3 regions of the Planococcus massiliensis genome follow, and region 2 is predicted to be linked to each of the others. Evidence: riboswitches for the same ligand, from Rfam matches in the RefSeq annotation. Region 2 holds a riboswitch; each other region holds the start of a gene.
What was found. A riboswitch is a leader RNA that binds a small molecule or an ion and turns the genes downstream of it on or off. The one in region 2 is predicted to bind cobalamin.
Positions count from the first base shown of each region.

Region 1: it holds a riboswitch for cobalamin, as region 2 does, so the genes downstream of both, BN1080_RS01235 (acyl-CoA thioesterase) here and BN1080_RS05075 (hypothetical protein) in region 2, are expected to answer to the same signal.
Region 3: it holds a riboswitch for cobalamin, as region 2 does, so the genes downstream of both, BN1080_RS03955 (ABC transporter substrate-binding protein) here and BN1080_RS05075 (hypothetical protein) in region 2, are expected to answer to the same signal.

Region 1 is NZ_CCXS01000001.1:250,936-258,008, forward strand. Features, by position in the region: gene BN1080_RS01220 (class I SAM-dependent methyltransferase) at 1-230, shown strand, start outside; gene BN1080_RS01225 (MFS transporter) at 261-1,568, opposite strand; gene BN1080_RS01230 (undecaprenyl-diphosphate phosphatase) at 2,000-2,824, shown strand; cobalamin riboswitch at 2,906-3,083, shown strand; gene BN1080_RS01235 (acyl-CoA thioesterase) at 3,238-3,723, shown strand; gene BN1080_RS01240 (ribonucleoside-diphosphate reductase subunit alpha) at 3,725-6,007, shown strand; gene BN1080_RS01245 (ribonucleotide-diphosphate reductase subunit beta) at 6,020-7,066, shown strand; gene BN1080_RS01250 (flavodoxin domain-containing protein) at 7,047-7,073, shown strand, end outside.
Region 2 is NZ_CCXS01000001.1:1,046,206-1,053,278, reverse strand. Features, by position in the region: gene BN1080_RS05100 (GDSL-type esterase/lipase family protein) at 1-307, opposite strand, end outside; gene BN1080_RS05095 (DUF4126 domain-containing protein) at 388-945, opposite strand; gene BN1080_RS05090 (glycosyltransferase) at 1,221-2,246, shown strand; gene BN1080_RS05085 (hypothetical protein) at 2,306-2,848, opposite strand; gene BN1080_RS05080 (ABC transporter substrate-binding protein) at 2,922-3,872, opposite strand; gene BN1080_RS05075 (hypothetical protein) at 3,869-4,417, opposite strand; cobalamin riboswitch at 4,591-4,781, opposite strand; gene BN1080_RS05070 (GIY-YIG nuclease family protein) at 4,983-5,387, shown strand; gene BN1080_RS05065 (threonine aldolase family protein) at 5,439-6,530, opposite strand; gene BN1080_RS05060 (glycerol-3-phosphate dehydrogenase/oxidase) at 6,703-7,073, opposite strand, start outside.
Region 3 is NZ_CCXS01000001.1:778,806-785,878, reverse strand. Features, by position in the region: gene cobD (threonine-phosphate decarboxylase CobD) at 1-92, opposite strand, end outside; gene cbiB (adenosylcobinamide-phosphate synthase CbiB) at 79-1,032, opposite strand; gene BN1080_RS03965 (adenosylcobinamide amidohydrolase) at 1,029-2,489, opposite strand; gene BN1080_RS03960 (FecCD family ABC transporter permease) at 2,491-3,483, opposite strand; gene BN1080_RS03955 (ABC transporter substrate-binding protein) at 3,476-4,453, opposite strand; cobalamin riboswitch at 4,587-4,772, opposite strand; gene argS (arginine--tRNA ligase) at 4,820-6,481, opposite strand; gene BN1080_RS03945 (YwiB family protein) at 6,478-6,888, opposite strand; gene BN1080_RS03940 (antibiotic biosynthesis monooxygenase family protein) at 7,028-7,073, opposite strand, start outside.

The sequences.
Region 1 (7,073 bases), 800 kb from region 2:
AGCTTGTTGCCGCAGGGTTTTCAGAGATGGAAATTCGTGAATACGATGCAGCGGAATACCTGGAACGGCCGGAAGATCTGCTCTTTCTTCTCCTGCATACGCCCATTATCCCGAACTTCGGCGAGCAGGAAGGAGATTTTGATCGCCTTCAGGAATTCATCGGGCAAAATCAAACCGGCAAAGGAATCCGGACGAATTCAAAGCGATTCCTGATAATGGCCAAGAAATAAGGAGAACTGATCTCTGCAGACAAAGAGCCCTTACTCATGGAGTAAAGGCTCTGTTTGTTTATGCAGAAATTCTTCTTTGACCGGCTCTTCTATTATTGCCCCTTGTTTGCGCGGCGGGCTCGCCATAAAGGCGGCGGACATGCCGAGCAGCGGGAACAAAAGGACGCCCCAAAGGATTTCCGTATAGCCGCCGAACAGGTCATATGCGATGCCGAGGGGCAATGGCCCAAGTGCTGAACCGGCTACAATCATGGCCATCGAAATGCCGCTGATGCTGCCGATGTGTTTCCGCCCAAAATAATTTGGCCAGACAACTGCCATGACGATGCGTTCAACGCCCATGCTGATACCCCAAACAAGTCCAAATACAATGGCCATTGCTAAAGTGCCGGCATTTTGAAGGAGGAGCAGAGAAACGATTTCTCCGAAAAACAGCAGGGCGAGCATGTACTGCACTTTCACTTTCTCAAGCAGCATGCCCGTCACAAACGTCACAGGCAAACCGATTAAGGCCGTGATGCTCAAAACGCTGGCCGCTGTTTCAAGGGATAGCGCTTTTTCCCGGAAAATCGAAACTAAATGAAAAGTAAGGCCGGTATTAACGATGCCCGGAATGGCTGCACAAAATAGCAGCAGCCAAAATGCTTTTGTTTTGGCCGCTTCTTTCACGGTCCAGCTGATTTCTTCTGTCGTGTTCTGCATCTTTTTCTGGTTTTTAGCGTCTCCATTGTCGGGCAGTAAACCCATATCTTCCGGTTTGTTCTGAATCAGGAAAAAGGCAAGCGGGGTAAAGCAAATGATGATAATGGCGCCGAGAATCAGCCATGAAGCGCGCCAGCCGAAAGAACCAATCAGCCAAACGTTCAGCAGCGGAAAGGCAGCCGAACTGACCAAACCGCCGATTGCTGCGATGCTGATCGCCCGTCCTCTTTTTTTCACAAACCATTGGGGGATCAGGGAACTGGAAATCAGCGCCATTGAACCTTGTCCTAGTAGCCGGATAAAAAAGAAACCGATAAACAGCATCACAAGGCTGCTGACAAAACTATTGAACATACAGGCAACAGCCAGTACCAAAGACACAATGACGGCCATTTTGCGGGAGCCGTTGCGGTCGATCAAGCGGCCGATAAAGAACAGCAGAAATCCGGAAGCCAACGTGGCCGCTGAATAGATGCCGGATACCGTTGAACGGCTCCAGCCGAATTCATCTATATAATAATCAATGAAAATTGAATTGGAATAAGTTTGTCCGGGTCCTGAAAAAAACTGGGACAGCGCAGCAAGCGCGATAATCACCCAGCCGTAATGAAAAGAATAGCCTGTAATTTGTTTCATCTTACATCTCCATATTTTGATAAGTAACTGCTCTTCGAGAGCTATTAATATATTGAAATCACAATTAATTATCATACCACCTTTCTTTATTAATAAAAGTCTTTTGTCTATAAAGAAAAAAGAAAAAGGATTCTGAAATTAATTATGTAGAAAAAATATATGAAAGCAGATTCTTTAAGCTTCTAAAAGGATTTCAAGGAATAAACGCAACAAAAAAAGGAAAAAGGTGTATGATAAATAGAGTTTCTGCATCTTCCGCCGGGGAGGTCATGAAACGAATGATGAAGGAATTCCGAGCCGCTTGACTTTGGAGGCCGGAGTCGAGTTAAATGAATAAGACTGATTTTTTTAGTTGCCGATGACTTGGAAGAACTGTACATAAAATATAGGAAATCGGATTTTATTGCCGGTTATTAAGGAGAAAGAAAAGAATGGGTTTATGGGAATTTTTTGTAGCAATTGTATTAGGGATAGTAGAAGGATTAACAGAGTTTGCGCCGGTTTCTTCGACGGGCCATATGATTATCGTCGACGACATCTGGTTGAATTCGAAAGAGCTGTTCAGTGAACCGGTAGCGAATACGTTTAAAGTCGTCATTCAGTTAGGTTCGATTTTGGCAGTCGTGATCATCTTTAGAGACCGCTTCAAAGACTTGCTCGGTTTAGACAGAAGCAAGACAGCTGAGAAAAAACAGCGTTTGAGCCTGACCAAAGTAATTGTCGGGTTAATCCCGGCAGGCGTATTCGGTTTGGCTTTCGAAGACTATATCGACGAATATCTGTTTTCGGTTGAGACCGTTATTATCGGCTTAGTGCTCGGCGCGGTGCTAATGCTGATTGCGGATTATTTCACGAAAAAGAAACCGCATATTGATACGGTTGACCAAATGACTTACAAGCAAGCGCTTGGCATGGGGCTTTTCCAGTGTCTTGGTTTATGGCCAGGATTCTCCCGCTCCGGTTCAACCATTGCCGGCGGGGTTCTGTTGAAAATGAGCCACAAATCAGCAGCTGATTTTACTTTTATCATGGCAGTGCCGATCATGCTCGGGGCAAGCGGCTTGTCATTGCTGAAAAACTGGCAGTACATTACCGTAGACGCGCTTCCGTTCTTTGTGGTCGGATTTATCAGTGCTTTTGTGGTCGCTTTAGTGGTTGTTAAATTCTTCTTGAAATTGATTGATAAAATCAAATTGGTGCCATTTGCAATTTACCGAATCGTACTTGCGGCCTTGATTTTCGTTATTTACCTGTAAGTGCTTGTAAAATCCATGAAGCTGGATTATAGTAATTAAATACAATAATTAGTGTTTTATAATATGTAGAAACACTATATATAGTGTCGCCGATAACGATGGTGCCTGAAAAGGCTCAATAGGGAATCCGTGAAAACCGGAGCTGTACCCGCAACTGTAAGTGCTGACGAACTATGGAACACCACTGTCCAATGGATGGGAAGGCCATAGTGTAGGAAGAAGCACAAGCCAGGAGACCTGCCTCGTTATAAGTTTAGATCTTCTCCGGGAGCTGGGAGGTATAACGAAGGTACTCTGCAAAAAACAGTGGATTTCTGCTGTTTCCGTTGGATTATTTGCGTTCATATACCCGTCTTCTCTCAGAGAAGGCGGTTTTTTTGTATTCCAAATAAGTAATGGAGGATTGAGCTGCAATGGAGAAACGAATTTCAGCAAGCATTTCACGGACAGTGCAAACAAGGCTCGTGCTGCCGCCCGACACGAACCATATGGGGACGATATTCGGCGGAACGGTACTTGCCTATATTGATGAAATTGCGGCAATTACCGCTATGAAACATAGCGGGAGAGCAGTAGTGACCGCTTCGATCGATACAGTGAACTTTTTATCCTCCGCTACAGTCGGAAATGTGCTGCATTTGGAAGGCGTGGTGATTTCCACGGGCCGCACATCTATGGAAGTTTACGTAAAAGCGGAATGCCAAAACATTGAAACAACTGAAAAAACCTTGACGACAACTGCGATTTTGACGATGGTGGCTGTCGATGAGAAAGGCAAACCGACGCCGGTGCCGGCAGTGGTGCCGGAGAGCGAAAAAGAAAAACAATTATTCAAAAGCGCACAAGATCGGAAGCAGCAGCGCATGAAAATCAATGAATTTGCAAAGGAGCTGGTTTGAGATGAATCCCATCGTTTATTCGGAAAAAGACACAGTTGAAAAAGCCATCCGCCGGGCGGAAAAAATTTATAACTTGGATGTTGCACCTCTTCTCGCGAAACTGGAAACACTTGGACATGAAGCGAAAGCCGAACAATCGCTTATATATGCACTCAACCGGATTTCCATGGCAGAACCGGATTGGACATTTGTAGCGGCTGAACTGTATTTAGAAGAATTGTATGAAAAAGCTGCAAAGAACCGGAACTATCCGGCACAAGATAAATACGGCGACTTTTATAAGTTGGTGAAGAATTTAAGTGAAGTCGGCATCTATTCGAGCGACTTGATGGAAAGTTATTCCGAGGAAGAAATCAAGGAGCTGGGCAAGGAAATCGATGCTGAGCGGGACTTGCTGTTCAATTATATCGGCCTGTTTTTATTGGCAGACCGCTATGTGGCGAAGGATTATGAAGGAAATATCCACGAATTGCCGCAGGAGCGCTTCTTGGTCATCGCGATGACTTTGATGCAAAATGAACCGCAGGAAAAACGGCTAGATCTGGTAAAAGAAGCTTATTGGGCGATGAGCAACCTTTATATGACAGTGGCAACACCGACCTTGTCCAATGCCGGCAAGAGCTTCGGGCAGCTGTCTTCCTGCTTTATCGACACGGTGGACGATTCGCTCGATGGCATTTACTTAAATAACTGGGATATTGCCCGCCTGAGCAAAGACGGGGGCGGCATCGGCATTTACTACGGCAAAGTCCGTGCGCTTGGCTCTGACATCAAAAAATTCAAAGGCAATTCATCCGGGGTCATTCCGTGGATCCGCCTGCTCAATGACACGGCGGTCAGCGTGGACCAGCTTGGCCAGCGCCAAGGAGCAGTCGCAGTGTATCTCGATGTTTTCCATAAAGATATTATGAACGGCTTTTTGGATTTGAAAACGAACAACGGGGATGAGCGCCGAAAAGCGCATGACATTTTCACGGGAGTTTCGATACCGGATCTATTTATGGAAAAGTTGAATGAAAAAGATGACAACGGCCGGAGCATTGGCGAATGGCATACCTTCTGTCCGCATCAAGTTAAAAGCGTTATGGGCTGGAAAGATGAACACGGGACGGCACTTGGACTTGAGGATTTCTATGATGAAATCGATGTAAAGCATTTTACGGAAAAATACGAGGAAGCGGCAGCGAATCCGCTATTGCCGCGAAAAACTTACCGGGCGATGGATATCATGGCGCGCATTATGGTATCGCAGCTCGAAACCGGCACACCGTATATGTTCTACCGCGACGAAGTGAACCGGCAAAATCCGAATAAGCATTTGCGCGGAAAAGGGCGCACATCGATTTACTGCAGCAATTTATGTACAGAAATTGCGCAAAACATGTCGGCAACCACCATTACGAAAGAGTATACCGACGAAGACGGCAACCTGGTCATGATCCGCAAGCCAGGCGATTTCGTGGTCTGCAACTTGTCGTCGATCAACTTGCCGCGCGCCGTGAAAGCGGAAGTGCTGGAGCGTCTCATTCCGATTCAGATGCGCATGCTCGATAATGTCATCGACTTGAATACGATTTCTGTCGGGCAGGCGGATGCGACGAATAAAAAATTCCGGGCTGTTGGATTAGGAACTTTCGGATGGCACCATTTGCTCGCACTTGAAGGCATCCACTGGGAATCAGAAGAAGCTGTAAAGTTCGCTGATAAGTTATATGAAGAAATTGCCTACCATACGATCCGCTCTTCTATGGAACTTGCCAAGGAAAAAGGGGCTTACCGCGAGTTCAGCGGCTCGGAATGGCAGACAGGGGAGTATTTTAAACGCAAACAATACACAAGCGGCCGCTGGACCGGTCTGCAAAAAGAAATCACTGAGAACGGCGTTCGCAACGGCTGGATGATGGCAGTCGCGCCGAACTCGTCAACAGCAAAAATCGGCGGTTCAACGGACGGCATCGATCCATTGTACGCAGTCGAGTATGCAGAGGAAAAGAAAAACTTCAAATTCAAAGTGACAGCACCTGACTTGAACCACAATACGTACGATTACTACCGCCGTGCCCGCCATGTCCTGGACCAGAAATGGAGCATCCGCCAGAACGCGGCACGCCAGCGCCATATCGACCAAGGCATCAGTTTCAATTTGTATGTTCCGCATACGATCAAAGCAAAAGATTTGCTGGAAATGCATGTCGAAGCTTGGGCACAGGGGTTAAAAACGACTTATTATGTACGCAGCACATCACAGGCGGAAATTGAAGAATGTGAAGCTTGCCAAAGCTAAGGAGGAACGAATATGTCCATACATGCACCTTTATCCAAAATTAAGCTGCTTAATCCGGAACATCCGAATAAATCGACAGGCATCCTGAACGGCCAATCTTCCGGTTTATTGAATTGGAACGACATTGCCTACCCGCAAATGTATGATCTTTACCAGACGCTGTTGTCGAATTTCTGGAAAGCCCAGGAAATCAATATGCAGGATGACATCAAACAATGGGATAGCTTAACTGCAACCGAACAGGATGTATTCTTGCGGTTGAATACCCAATTAGCATCGCTCGACAGCCTGCAGACGCCAACGATGAGCCAAGTGATGGACTATGTGACCGACTCGAGCTTTAAAGCGATATTCGCTGTTATTGCCCAACAGGAAGCAGTCCATACGGAATCATATTCCTATATCCTCAGCTCATTGGTGGCAGTGAGCGAACAAAATGGACGCTTCGATCAAGCCAAAAGCGATCCGATTGTCCGTAAGCGCAACGAGCTGATCTTAGATGCTTACGAGGAATTCCGGCAAAATCCGACTGCCCAGAACCTCTTCAAGCTAAGCGTCAACTCCATCAACTTGGAAGGGATCTATTTCTACGCCGGCTTTGCTTTCTTCTATCATTTGGCGCGCCAGCAGAAAATGCTGAAGACCAGTACGATGATCAGCTACATCCAGCGCGATGAAATGCAGCACGCATATTTCATCGCCCAATTCATTCGCATCCTATTGACGGAAAATCCGGAATTGAACACAGATGAAAATATTGCTTATGTCTATGAAGCAATCGACAAAGCGGTTCAGCTGGAAAAGGAATGGGCTCACTATATTTTGGAAGGCATTGAAGGGCTCGACCTTCAGGAGTTTGAGGGCTATGTGGAATATTTGGCGAACAAGCGCCTGCGACAGCTAGGGCTCGACAATCTTTACGAAGAACGCAGCAATCCGATGCCGTGGATACAAGTATTTGGCGACGACATGATGAATGATACGAAATCCGACTTTTTCGAACAGAAATCCCGGACCTATTCGAAAGTGTCCCAGTCCAATGGATTCGACGAATTATAAGCCGAAA
Region 2 (7,073 bases):
CTTTTGATGTATCTTCTGCGATTCCTCTGTTCACTACATTCTCATCCGGGAAGTATTCCGGAAATTCTCCATGGTCGGTGATGCTATCGCCGAGAAAGACCTTATCCGGCGCCTCCGTATCCAGTGACTCAAAGATCGCTTTCTTTTGCACATAGTAATCCGGGAATTCCTGATTCGAAGTCAGCGAAGCCCATTGTTCTTTCACAAAACCGATGCCGCCTTGTTTTGCAAGAAAAAACCCGGCCATGACGATAAAGGCAAGATTTAACGCCACGGATATTCCTAAAAACATTTTGATTTTTTTCATGTTGTCCACTTCCTGTTTCTCTAGTTGCTTTTCGTTGCACAATAGAAAGTATTTCCTTCTTAGCCCGGCGTTAAACCCGCCTAAACCGCTTTTGGCTTGGAAAAGAAGCGGCGATAAATTTTCAGGAAGATAATTGCCAGCACAATCAAGAAGACAATCGCTAATATCGGAATGATGAAAATCAGGATGGGTACAGCCGTGGCCGTCGCGTCTTCGATCCCTGCAACGGCCGGGCTCATCAAGACGGTTTCACTTGCCCCTTTGACGGATGCTACTGCAGCATGGGAAGTAGTGGCAATGCCTCCGCCTCCAATAATGGCGATGCTCCATTCCAAAAATGGACTCATGTCCCCGATAAATGAAGCCGTCAGCAAAATCCCTGCCAGTGCAGCGAGCGGCGTCTCCAATACTTTCATAAACGAACCGACAGCCGGAATATAGTTGACCGTAATTTCCAGAACCGTCGCTACGCCAAATGCGATCAATGCCGGAGTACTGCCAATCCAGCTAAAGCCTTCAGCAAGCGACAGCCAATCCGCCCTCACAAATAAGCCGGTGATCAGTAAAGGCGTGAATACACGGAAACCCGTAGTGGCGCTTAATGCCAGTCCAATGCAAATTGCGAGTATCATTTCCATCCTAGCCCTCCGTTCTTTAAAACGCTTTGCTTTACTATGACCTGATTAGCGCTGCTTCAAACACTCCCTGGATATCATCCGATAGCACGCTAATAAAACGATAAGTTGATGACATGGATGAAAAAAAAGATTATTATAGCTATTACACTAGTAAATGAATGGAAGTTTTCAATCCACTCGCCGTATTTAGCCCAAAACCCTGCCTTATGTTTTAACAATCTTGTTTCAGACAGTGTACCATCGGATGATTGAAATTGACCGAGGAGGACATTTGAATGCATTATGCAGTGACTTCAACCTTGTCTGCAGAATTTACGGGGCGCACAGAAGCATTATTAAAAAGAACGCGCTTGTTAAGTGCGCACGGCAAGTTTCCGGCTGCCATTATATCCACAGACTATAATCCGGATTTAAACTCGGTTTACAAGCTTTACTACGAAAAAGCGTTGATTCCAAAACAGGTGCAATTTTTGAATATCTACGATTTCCTTTCCAAAAGAACTTATGATGTACGGGAAATTGAACATCCGCTAGAAGAAAAAGGGTTGGTATGGTCAGCAGTAGAAAATGGCAAGGCATACCGCTATTTTGATAATGGCAAATATGTTTTGTACAAAAATTACGAGACCCCCGATAAGCGCTTGAAATTTATCGATATGCTGGACCCTTATCAGCATAAGAGAAAGGTCCGGAAAGAATACAACTGTGCAGGGCTCTGCCATAAAGAAATCCATTATCGGCAAGGCACTGTATATGTATTGGAAGAAATTTACTTAGATGAACTTGGGAAGGCTTATTTGAATAAAATGTATGACGGAACATCCGAACAAAAATTGCAAAGCATTTACGTTTTCCAGGACGGAAAAGCACTTGAATTTCAGTCAGAAACCGAATGGATCCGCTTTTGTTTGGGACAAATGATAGAGGCGCATTCCACCGTTGTTTGCGATGAACGCTTGTTGGATCGCCCCGTTCTCGAAATGGAGGTCCCTAAAGTCAAAAAGATTTTATTCCTCCAACATTTAGAGCTAAATAGCGTAGAGCATTCCTTTTGCCGATATACGCGGGATCACCTCGACCAAATTGATGAACTCGTGGTTTTAACAAACGAACAGAAAGAAGTTTTAAGAGAAGCTTTACCGCATATAGGCAAAGTCACAGTCATCCTCCACTCCCCGGAAGAAGCGGACGAAAGTATGGGGGCCCCCTACTCGGATGCACTATTTCTTCAAGCGTGGCGCTCGTTGTTAAAAGCGCCAAAACCTGCCAGCCCATTCAACAAGTTTTTTAGACGGGCATAAGGAAATAGCCGATTGGATAAAGACTATGAAAGCGGCTTTATCCAATCGGCTATTTTTCACTATTTTGCCCACTCAATCTCCAGTATATTCAACGAATGGACATGTACACAAATGCGGACTTCATCGCCATTTTGATAAAATACCGCTTTCTCAATGGAAAGCTTATCTGAAATTTTATCCGGTTCTTTGAAAATGGCTGAGAAATTTCCGTGTTTGGTCCGGTAAGTTTTTACATCAAAATAGCCGGTTTTTGCCGTCCCGAACAAGCCGAAGGAATCTTCGAAATACCGGGCATCCGCCATTAACCGTGTCTGGATTTTATAGCCTTCGAATGCACTGATTAAGGAGAAATCAAAATAATGCGGTTCTTCGATTTCCCTGACAAATGACAAATCAAGTACAGCATGAAAATAGCCATGTTTTTCTTTTCCTTCCGGCACAGTCAGCAAAGGCATCCCCGCGCTATTCTCTGAAAGCCCGGACTTCGCAGGGATCCGGTAGACTTCATCTATGTCGCGCCTGCTCATCATCAGCGTCAAAAAAGGCGCTTCCGGGAAAAAACGGCTATGGTATTGATGCCCTTCAATGATAAAGTTGACCAATTATACCAGTTATCTGAAAATTTAATCAATTTAAAAACCACCGCCCTTTTTTCGGACAGTGGTTTTAATGAACTTACTTCAATAAATCTGGATAAGCGGTTTCGGCTACAAGTTTCACTGCTTCTCCGATTCTTGGCCCCGGACGTGAGGTGATATCTGAATCCAACAAGAAGACTTGCTCATTTTGGACAGCCGCAATTTCCGACCAGCTATCGCGGGCTTTGATTTCATCTACAGCGTTCTCCACATAGGATACCGTTGTAAAAATCAGTTCTGGGTTCCGGTTCACCACTTCTTCTTCAGAAAGTTGCGGCCAGCCTTCCAAATCTGCAAATACATTTTCCACTTGAGCGTGATTCAAAATTTCCTGTTGGAAGGTCTTATCGCCAGTTGTATAGATTTCAGGCAATGGACTGATTTCAATATAAGCTTTTTTCTTTTGTTCAACTTCAGCAAGCTTGTCTTGGACATCTTTGATTTCTCCTTGAATGGAAGCGATTAGTTCTTCGCCTTTTTCTTCAACTCCCATTACTTGAGCGATTTGTTCAATGTCACCATATACATCTTCAAACGAAGCGGCAGATTCAATGACGAAGACAGGAATATCCGCTTCTTCCAACACCTCGAGTCCGGTCGGGCCGCCAGTCGAATAAGCAAGGACGATATCCGGATCCAATTGGATGATACGCTCTGCATTGAATTTCACGGAATCGGAAACCCGCTCGACTTCCATAGCTTCTGCCGGATAGTTGTCAAAATCCGTAGCGCCGATCAATTTATCCCCTTCTTCTAACGCATAAAGGATTTCCGTATTGCTCGGAATTAAAGAAACGACTGTTTCCGGGACTTCTTCAAATTTTATTTCATTGCCTAGATCGTCTGTCACTGCATAAGATTCAGCCGCTTCGGTTTCTGTGCTGGTTTGGTCTGTTGGATTGTCGGCGCCTGTACTTTCCTCACTTTGGCAGGCACCAAGAAATACAGCGAGTGCAAGTGTTCCGCTCAATAGATAAGATTTCTTCATTTAACTTTTTCCTCTTTTCTCTTTTTCGGTCTTGTCGGATAGGATTTGCTGATGAACGGTATTTCTTCCATGCCGTGTTTGCGGTTGGCATAAACCGCCATCGCAAATAATACATTGGCAAGCAATTGCGCATAATCAAATAAAATCTCGGGCACTTCGCGCTCTAAGCTGACTTTATGCAAGGCCCGCACGGATTTTTTCGCCTCGCTGCGGCATACATGCAAACAGCAGGCAGCGGGCGTCCCTTGCGGCAAGACAAAATTTCCGATGCTGTCTTCCACTTCCGCCACGTAAGCATCGTATAACCCGCTTAAGATTTCGAGATCTTCCGCAGCAATAGCGATTTTCCCCCGCACTGAACCATTCAGATGATAAGCCATGGGCTGCAGATAGCGGAGGTCCCGCTGCAGTTCCGGGATGTCTCCAGCCAAGGAAATGGCTTCTCCAATTCGGGTTGTCAATGAATCGGTCCGGATTTCAAAATCCACTGTGGATGCGGACTCCCGCATAAACGGATAGCAGATATAGCGCATATCTTTTTTCATTCCAATCACCTCTTCTCTTTATGGGCTTCGTGGTAATCTGCCGCATCGCACTTCAGATAAACAGCAAAAAGCCGCCCTCATAAAAAGGGCGGCACAATACCAATTAAACGGCTCGTCAATAAAGCCGCAAGAGGAAAAGTTGCCATATGATTCCCTTATCTTCCGAAGAGTAAAAATACGTTCAAAAAAAGGTAGGTCTCCTGGCTTGTGCATCGATTTACTCTAAGAACCTTCCCGTCCAGATTATCTTAGACAGTGGCATTTTCTTATTTCATACGCACTTACAGTTGCGGAAACAGCTCCGGATTCACACCGGATTCCCTGTTATGCTGACGAATCAGTACCTTTTTTCTGCATGATTATTCACTTGTTTCCAGTGTAGCATATTTTATTCGGCAAAGATGCACATTTTCCGTTTAGAAAGCGCTTCCAGATATTTGAATAATACGACTTTTACTTCTGCTATCGCTTATTAATCGTTTATTGGGTAAACTAATAATCAGATAAGTCGAAAATATGAAATAGGACTGAATTTTCAAAGCCGACCAATGAGGGGGATTATTAGATGAAAGAAAAGATTCATGAGCTTCTGAAAAAAGAAAATTATGCATTTGATAATGAAAATTGGAAGTCGATCGAAAATGTGCCTTTTCTTTTGAATGATGAGACTACCAAATTGCTGAATAAAATCAAACTGAACATGGGGATGGCAAAGGGCATTTACATTTTCTGCGATTCCAATCAAAATATCCTCTACATCGGAAAAGGGGCACCGATCTATAACCGCATCCGCCGCCATTTTGCAAAATTGAAAAAGGCAACTCATGCCCCCCACGGATTCTTTCAAGCGATTCAATCACCTATCACGATTCATTGGGTGGAAATCGAACAGCCTGAAAAAAGAGAAATTGTTGAACATATGCTTGCCTACACATTAGAACCGGTGTACAAGAAATGGTATGTAGGATAATAAGGAAGCCTGTAAATGACATTTTGGGTCTTTTAAAGGCTTCCTTCTATATTAAATTGCCTTCATTTTTTCATTCAGCTTGGCAAAAAGCGCCTCTACTTTCTCTTTCGGCACCGTTTCGTACAAATCCCCCATGCTGACTTCATAGGAACTGCCGCCGTTTTCCAGCTCTTTGACGTAGCTGGTCAGCCCGATTCCGGTTTCCTGATGGAGATCAGCCAACAGCGCTTCCATCGTTTCTTTCGGGTGGCTGAAATGGACATGGAACATATTCGATACAGGTTCGACGGGCAAAGTGCTGATGCCTTCACAGCCATTGAACAAGCGGGCCAGTTCTTTCGCCTGCTCATAGTAAGCTGCCATTTTGCCAGAGCGTTTGTCAAAATAATAATCTGCAGAAAGGATATACGGATACAGCGAGATCAAATCTCCGCCGTGGCGCCGTTTCCATACTTTCGACTGGTCCGTAAATTCCTTGTCCCCTGCCAGGATCGCTCCTGCTATGCCGCCGATTCCTTTATATAGCGAGAGGTAGACACTGTCAAAAAGGGCGCAGACTTCACTTGCAGTCTTATCGTAATACGGAAGCACTTCCAACAGCCGCGCTCCGTCCAGATGCAGTTTGATCCCTTGTGCGCGGCAGTGAGCAGAAATCTGTTCCAATGTTTCATAGCTTGGCAATTGCCCGCCGATTTCACGCTGCGGCAACTCGAGCAGCACACATGCTACTTCGTCTTCCATTTGAAGGACATCTTCCAGCTCAATTACACGTGTCTTATCGGCGAGCAGCACCGATTCGATTCCATGCAGTTCTTGCAGTCCTTTTTCTTCGTGGATTTCCAGATGGCTCAACGGATGGTAAGCTACTTTCCGAATGCGTGCTGCGTCGCACCAAATACGCAAAGCAATCTGCTGGGCCATCGTTCCGCTTGGGAAAAACACCGCACTTTCTTTCCCCAATAAATCCGCCATTTTCTCCTGGAATTTTTCGATAACAGCTCCTTGGCCGTACATGTCGCTTTCCACATCGCCGTCTATCTTCTCAAATGCCTCTTTTAATACGTGGACGTCCCGTTTGCCATGCCCTGCCAATACCTGCTCAGCATCAAAATAGCTTTGCTTTAACCGTTCATTGGATTTCATTTTCTAGCTCCCCATCTATCAGAATACTTGCGCTTTTCTCCACTATATCACTTTTAAAGACACGGGCAACTCGCTAAAAACCTGGAAAAGCGGATACAATTTAAGAAAAAGCGAGCAAGCATTAAAAAAAGCCGCTCTGATCCGGATGGATCAGAGCGGCTTGCTTATGAAATTAGGAATTTGCTGCAGCTTTAAAAGACGCACTTGAACGGCTGCCGCCCACTTCAACCGGGTGCACAGCTTCATATAGAAGGCCTTCCAGTTCATTGCTGTAGGCAGTTGCCTGTTCTTCTGTCCAGCCAAGCACTTTGCCCATATATGCATTTACAGATGCTTTATTGGCATGTACCCAATTGATGTCGAAGAACAACGCGCCTGTACGGCGGATAAAGAAATCGACTGGTTTGTAAGCCGCTTCGTATTCCAAAGCGTAGCGCAGCATTGCGAACGCGATAGGATCGATTCCTTCTCTAGCCGCTTCTGCGTCTCCGGTAAACAAGAAATTAAAGACTTGGTCCACATTGGATCCGTAGCGCTGAACCA
Region 3 (7,073 bases), 270 kb from region 2:
TTTTCACTGAAATCCAAAATCCGTTCCGGATAGTCGATATTCAATTGCTGATAAAGCAGGTGCGGATTCGCTCCATGGTCAGGCAATTTCAAAAATCATCGCTCCTCCTGCAAATAAAATGTAAAACCAAAAGACAGCTAGATGCATATGCGCCACTGTTTCTTTAATATGATGGGCTTCCAATTTAAAAATTGGCGTCCCCATTCGTGCACGGACGGATTGAACCCCTTTGTAAGTATTGACGCCGCCTAGTTCAATGCCAAGCTGGATGGCAGTCGCAGCTTCCAGCCAGCCACTATTCGGACTTGGATGTTTCGGAGCATCGCGCAGCCATTCAGCAAAACGCTGACGTAAGGTAAGCCCTCTTTTATTTCGTGTAGACAGAAGAATAATCGCTCCCGTAATCCGGCTCGGGATAAAATTCAGCACATCGTCCAATTTGGCAGAAGCATAGCCGAATCGGCTAAACTGCTCGTTTTGATAACCGACCATCGAGTCGCAAGTATTGACCGCTTTATACAACCATAGCCCAGGTGCGCCCAGCAAAAATGCCCAAAACAAAGGAGCGGTAACACCGTCGCTTGTATTTTCAGATACGGTTTCGACGACGCCTCTTGTGATTTCGCTTTCGTTCAAGTGTTCCGTATCCCGACCGACAATCCAGGATAGCTTTTCGCGTGCTTTTGAAAAGTCCTTCCGCAAAAGCGGCTGATGCACTTCTTCTGCTGCGTCCTTCAAGCTTTTTTGTGCGAGTCCTACCGCGATCAATACAGCTTCAACAAAGAAGCCCACTATTCCGTGCACTTCATAAGCTAAGCTGACGATCAGATAAGCAATCGCAAAAGCACCGCCAGCCATTAAAGCGACTAGCAAGAAACCATTGCGAAACGCATGTGGCGCACGGTTCAACTTTCGAGTCAGCTTCATAATGAGCGATCCGATCCAGCGAACCGGATGCGGCCAATTCGGCGGATCGCCGATGGTCCGGTCGATTATGAGGCCAAGCGCAATCGCCGCGATATGCGCCATCATTGCGCTTTCGCCTGCCGATAGGATTCAAGTGCTTCTACAGTGCATTCAAAAACACCCGTACCAATCAATTTGCCCAGTTCTGTAATGGGTCCGGCATACGGCAAATATCCGCCTTGCTGCGTAGCGGATACGAGGCAGCTGTCTGTCGAAGTTCCAGTAGCAATCGTGCCTGTCAACGGATCTTTTACTCCTTCTTGATGAAGCGCTTTTGTTTTGGCTTCCGTCGCCGTAATCATCGCTTGGATAAACGCCTCGTCCGACAAATGGCCATTGACCATGATCCATGTATTGATCGTACCGACGCCAACTTCCCGTTCAACCGCTTTTGAGACATCGACGGCATTTCCTACCCCTGCGGTCACGGCAATGACGACGGACCCGAAATCTCCTTGATACTCTTTTACCACCGCATGTTCGGTTCGCACAGCCGTCATCATGCCGACGGTTTCTGTCGGCTTGAAGCCTTTATTTTCAATAAACCCGGTCATTTCCTGAACGCTGTCGTCGATATTGTAATTCATGTCCACATGGCGGTTGATAAAAGTACGGAACCAGCCTGAACCCGCATTGATGACCGCGGAAGAAACAGTTTTCAAAGGCATTTCACTTTGGTAGAGGACCATTTCAGGCGAAACCAGAAAATCCTCGGCTGCTATTTTCGCAGCGGCAGCTTTCCGCTCCACTCCAGGCAGCAAGGTAATCTGCGGTTTTGGGAGCTCGGGATGGGGATGGTTGCTGACGCGTGTATGGTAAACCGTTTCGATATCCTGCGCTCTTACAACTTCGTGCGGCTCGCCCATGCGGACAATTCGCCCTTGGTCCAAGAGCAAAAGCTGATCGCAATACATGGAAGCGATATTGATGTCATGAAAAATCGACACGACGGTCAAGTTTTTTTCGATCGCCTGTTTTTTTATGGTATCCAGCAATTCTTTCTGGTGATTGATGTCCAAATGATTGGTTGGTTCGTCCAACAAAAGAATGCGGGCGTTTTGGGCTAGAGCTTGCGCCACGAAAACCCGCTGCTGTTCTCCGCCTGACAGCTGATCAATTTGCGTCTTTTCATACTGGCTGATGTTCATCAAACGCATCGCTTCCTGCACTTCATTTTCATCTTCCTTTGACCAGGAAGAAAACCAGCCGCTTTGATGCGGGTAGCGGCCAAGCGCAATCGTTTCGCGGACCGTATGGGCAAACGCATGGGCGTGAAGCTGCGGCAGCACTGCCATTTCTCTCGCCAGTTCTTTCGCTTGAAATGCCCCTATTTCTTTGCCACCGATTTCGACCGTGCCGGAAGATGCCGGCAATACGCCGCTGATCAATTTCATTAAGGTCGATTTGCCGCTGCCGTTCGGACCTAAAATGCCGAGCATGGTTCCTTTCGCTACGGAAAAAGAGACGTTCTGGACAATATTCCGGTCCCCATATCCGCCGCTTAAGTTGTTTATTTTCAACATATTATGCCACTCCTTTGCGTTGGCGGAAAAAGATAAAAGCAAAAACGGGCGCGCCGATAAAGGCGGTGATCACGCCGATCGGGAGTTCCGTCGGCGAAATGATCGTACGGGACACGAGATCGCAGACGATCAGCAATGCCGCTCCGTTGATAAAGGAGAGCGGCAGTACATGGCGATGGTCTGAACCCCATAGCAAGCGGACCATATGCGGAACCACGAGTCCGACAAATCCAATCGTTCCGGAAACGGCTACGGCGGCACCGGTCAAAACGGACCCACTGACCAAAATCATCATTTTGCTTCTTTTGATATTGACGCCAAGATGCTGCGCCCGTTCTTCGCCGAAAAGCATCGCGTTTAATTCCCTGCGGTTCAGCCACAATAGAAACGAGCCGATGAGGAGGAATGGCAACGCCATTTGCACGTAAGGCCAGCCGCGCATGGAAACGGAACCGAGCAGCCAGCCGATAATCTGGCGCAGCTCTTCGCCTGTCAACGCGATCATCAACGAAATGACCGAGCCGAGAAAAGAGCTGAAAATAATCCCCGTCAAAATCACCGTTTCCATCTTCATCGATCGGTCCACTAATTTGGCAAAAGCCATAACCATCAGCATGGTGGCCAGTGCGCCCGCCATGCTGAGAACCGGTAACGTGAAAATTCCTAAAAAAGGGATGGTAATGCCGAAAAAGAGCGTCGTCACGGCACCTACTGAGGCACCGGAAGACACTCCTAACGTATAAGGATCGGCCAATGGATTTTTCAGCAGCCCTTGAAAAGCTGCCCCGGCAATAGCAAGCGCCGCTCCGACAAGGCCCGCCAGAACCACACGCGGCATCCGGATGTTCCACAGGATATTCGCTGCGGTTTCATCCGATGATGGATTCCACAGCACTTGCGGTGAAATTGTCACCGTCCCTACCGTTACACCCAGCACCACAGCCCCCGCCAATAAAAGGAAAGAGAGTGTGTAGGCGAACAGATTTTTATTCACCGTAGACCTCTGGATATACTGCCCGTGCAAGCTCCAGCAATCCTTCAGTCACGCGCGGGCCTTGGCGCGTCAATTTATCTGAGTCGAGGTTATAAACCGCCTCGTCCTGTACTGCTGTGATTTCAGCAAAACCATTGCGGTCCATAATAAGCTCGACTGCATTTGGCACGTATGCGCCTTCAGTAGTGACAATGACATCCGGATTGCTGTTGACGATCGCTTCCGGATCTATGCTGACCCAGCCTTCCTGATCGCCGGCGATGTTTTCAGCATTGATCGTTGACAGCATTTCGTCTATGAACGTGCCCGTTCCGGTCGTATAGATTTCCGGCGTACTTCCCACTTCGATAAACACTTTTTTCGGTTCTTTTACTTCTGCAGCCATTTCTTCGATTTCGTCCAATTGCGCTTCCATCTCTGAAATTTTTGCATCCGCTTCTTCCATTGTGCCTGTCGCTTGGCCGATGATGGTCATCGTTTCAAAAACTTCATCGAAAGTGGTAGCTTCTTCAACTACAAATACATCTAGGCCAGCATCTCGAAGCTGCTGCAGCCCCGCGTCTCCGATTCCTAAATTCGATTCATGCGCTAATACGATATCGGGCTGCAGGCTGATGATTTTTTCCACATTGAATTCCTGTCCGCCAATCTTCTCAACGCTTGCCGCTTCTTCCGGATAATTATCAAAATCGGAAACCCCGACCATTTTTTCACTCAATCCCAGTTCATAAGCGATTTCCGTATTAGAAGGCACCATCGAGACAATCGCATCCGGCTCTTCTTCAATCACCACTTCTTCACCTACAGCATCCGTTAAAGTTACCGGGAATTCGACTTCCGCCACCTCTTTGGGCGGTTCTGCCGGTGTTTCAATGTCCTGATCTTCTACCGGTGCCGCTTCTTCACCACAGCCTGCCAGCAGCAAAGCCGCCATACCCGCACTCATTCCAAACTTCCAAACTTTTTTCATTGCTGTATCCCCTTTTCTCTTGGTGTTCTGTTTTAATGTATTAAAAAATAAAAAAGTCCTTCCGCATAGGACTGCGGAAGGACGAAGGGACGGCATAAAGAAAACTATGCATCCAGCCGGTCCTCGCAGGCTAATGGGGCGTTTCATAAAGGCAGGTCTCCTGGCTCGTGCTCAACGCTTTCTGTGCCTTCCCGGAAATTTGTTCCAGTGGCCTCAACAGATTGCTCACACTTACAGTGGCGGGACCGCGCCAGATTCGAACCGGCTTCCCTTTTAACTCATGCTGTTACACATAAGCACCTTTATGATTTCAACTATTCAATTGATTTAGTTTCATTATACCCATTCATTTGAAAAACAGAAAGTTTACATTTTATCCGGTGCTGAAACGCCGATCACGTTTAACGCATTCGCAATCGTCGTCCGAACCGCTGTAATTAATGCTAGGCGTGCACGCGTCAAATCTTCATTCGACGCGTCAAATACTTTATTGGCATTATAGAAGCTATGGAAGTTCGAAGCAAGTTCTTGGATGTACGTAGTAATGCGGTGCGGTGCACGCAGCTTCGCAGCATCGGCAACCACTTTCGGGAAATCACCGATTTTCTTCAGGACATCCACTTCTTTTTCTGAAGATAATAAGTCCAAATGGTCAGTTGAAGCAGTAAATCCTTGCTCTTCTGCCTGGCGCACAATCGAACAGATGCGGGCATGCGCATACTGCGAATAGTAAACCGGATTTTCGTTGGACTGGGAAACGGCCAAATCCAAATCGAAGTCCATATGCGAATCGCCTGAGCGCATCGCGAAGAAGTAACGGACTGCGTCTAAGCCGACCAGCTCAACCAATTCACGCATGGTTACCGCTTTGCCGGTACGTTTGCTCATCTTCATCTTCTCGCCGTCTTTGTAAAGCTGGACCATCTGCACGATGTTCACTTCCAACGTGTCGCGGTCGTAGCCAAGCGCTTCGATTGCCGCTTTCATACGCGGAATATAGCCATGGTGGTCAGCGCCCCAAATATTGATCAATTTATCGAATCCACGCTGCAATTTATCTTCATGGTAAGCGATATCCGGAGTCAAATATGTGTAAGATCCGTCGTTCTTGATCAATACGCGGTCTTTATCGTCGCCGAATGCTGTGGAGCGGAACCATGTAGCGCCGTCTTCTTCATAGACATGCCCATTTTCACGGAGTTTTGCCAACGCTTTATCGATTTTTCCGTTTTCATAAAGGGATGATTCCGGATACCACACATCGAATTCCACGCGGAAATCCGCAAGGTCTTTCTGAAGCTTCGCCAATTCCACTTTCAAGCCGTGTTTGCGGAAAGCTTCAAAACGCTCTTCGTGCGTCATCGCAACAAATTTATCGCCGTGTTCTTTTACCAGGTCTTCTGCGATATCTTTAATGTCTTGTCCGCGGTAGCCGTCTTCCGGCATGCTGTCGCCTTGGCCAAGCGCTTCAAAATAACGGGCTTCGATCGAAAGCGCCAATTTGTTGATCTGGTTTCCGGCATCGTTGATGTAGTATTCGCGTGAAACGTCATAGCCTGCAAGGTCAAGCACATTGCAAAGCGAGTCGCCGACAGAGGATCCGCGGGCATGTCCTAGGTGCAAGTCGCCGGTTGGATTCGCTGAAACGAACTCGACCTGGATGCGTTCGCCTGCGCCTGAATTGGTGCGGCCGTACTCTTCCTTCTGCTCCAATACGGTTTTGACGACATCCAGCAAATAATCTTTTTTGATGGTGATATTGATAAAGCCCGGGCCTGCAATTTCCACTTTTTCAATATTCGCCGATTCTTTATCCATGTTTTCCACAATCGCTTCCGCAATCGCACGCGGCGCTTTTTTCGCGATGCGCGTCAATTGCATCGCAACATTCGTGGCATAATCGCCATTCGCTTTGTCCTTTGGCGACTCCAAATGGATATCCATTGGTTCGGTTGTTAACTCGGCTTTTTGGACCGCTTCGCTAATAGCCGTTTTGATGGCTTGTTGCACTTTTTCTACTGCATTCATGATTTACCCTCCATAAATTGTATTTCCATTTCGTATTCCCCAACATGGGACGAGCCCATCGCCAGATCGTATCGAACTTTGAAACGCGTATCGGTTGCCGACAATTCGTGCGCTTTGGTCGTCAGCATGAAAGACCCCTGTTCATTCGTTAAATTTCCCGTTTGCTCTTTATGTAATAAAAACGGCAGCCGCATCTGCAAGCCTCCGCTTCTCATAATTACTGCTTCATCTTCGCTGATTTTCACGGTCGTCCGGATGCTGAGCTCCTCAAGCTGCTCCTCATACTGCAAATAAAGCCGGTTGTTTTTAACCGTCTTTGTGCCTTCCGACCACATTTCCAACACTTGCTCTTCAACATCCGGTTGGCGGATTTTCGTTGTCAGTTTGATTTGTACGGATTTTTTCAAAACGCTTCCGCCTTCCTGTCGATTGATAACCTTTATATTATAGCCTGTATTGCACCCGTTTTTCAATTAAGTTTGGGAGAGTCGCCGCCTTTGCAATAAAAAAAGCGCACAGCCAGGCTGTGCGCCACTCGAATCCACTTTACCGCGTATACGTTTTGACGAAAGAAGGCCGCGGAAAAACATTC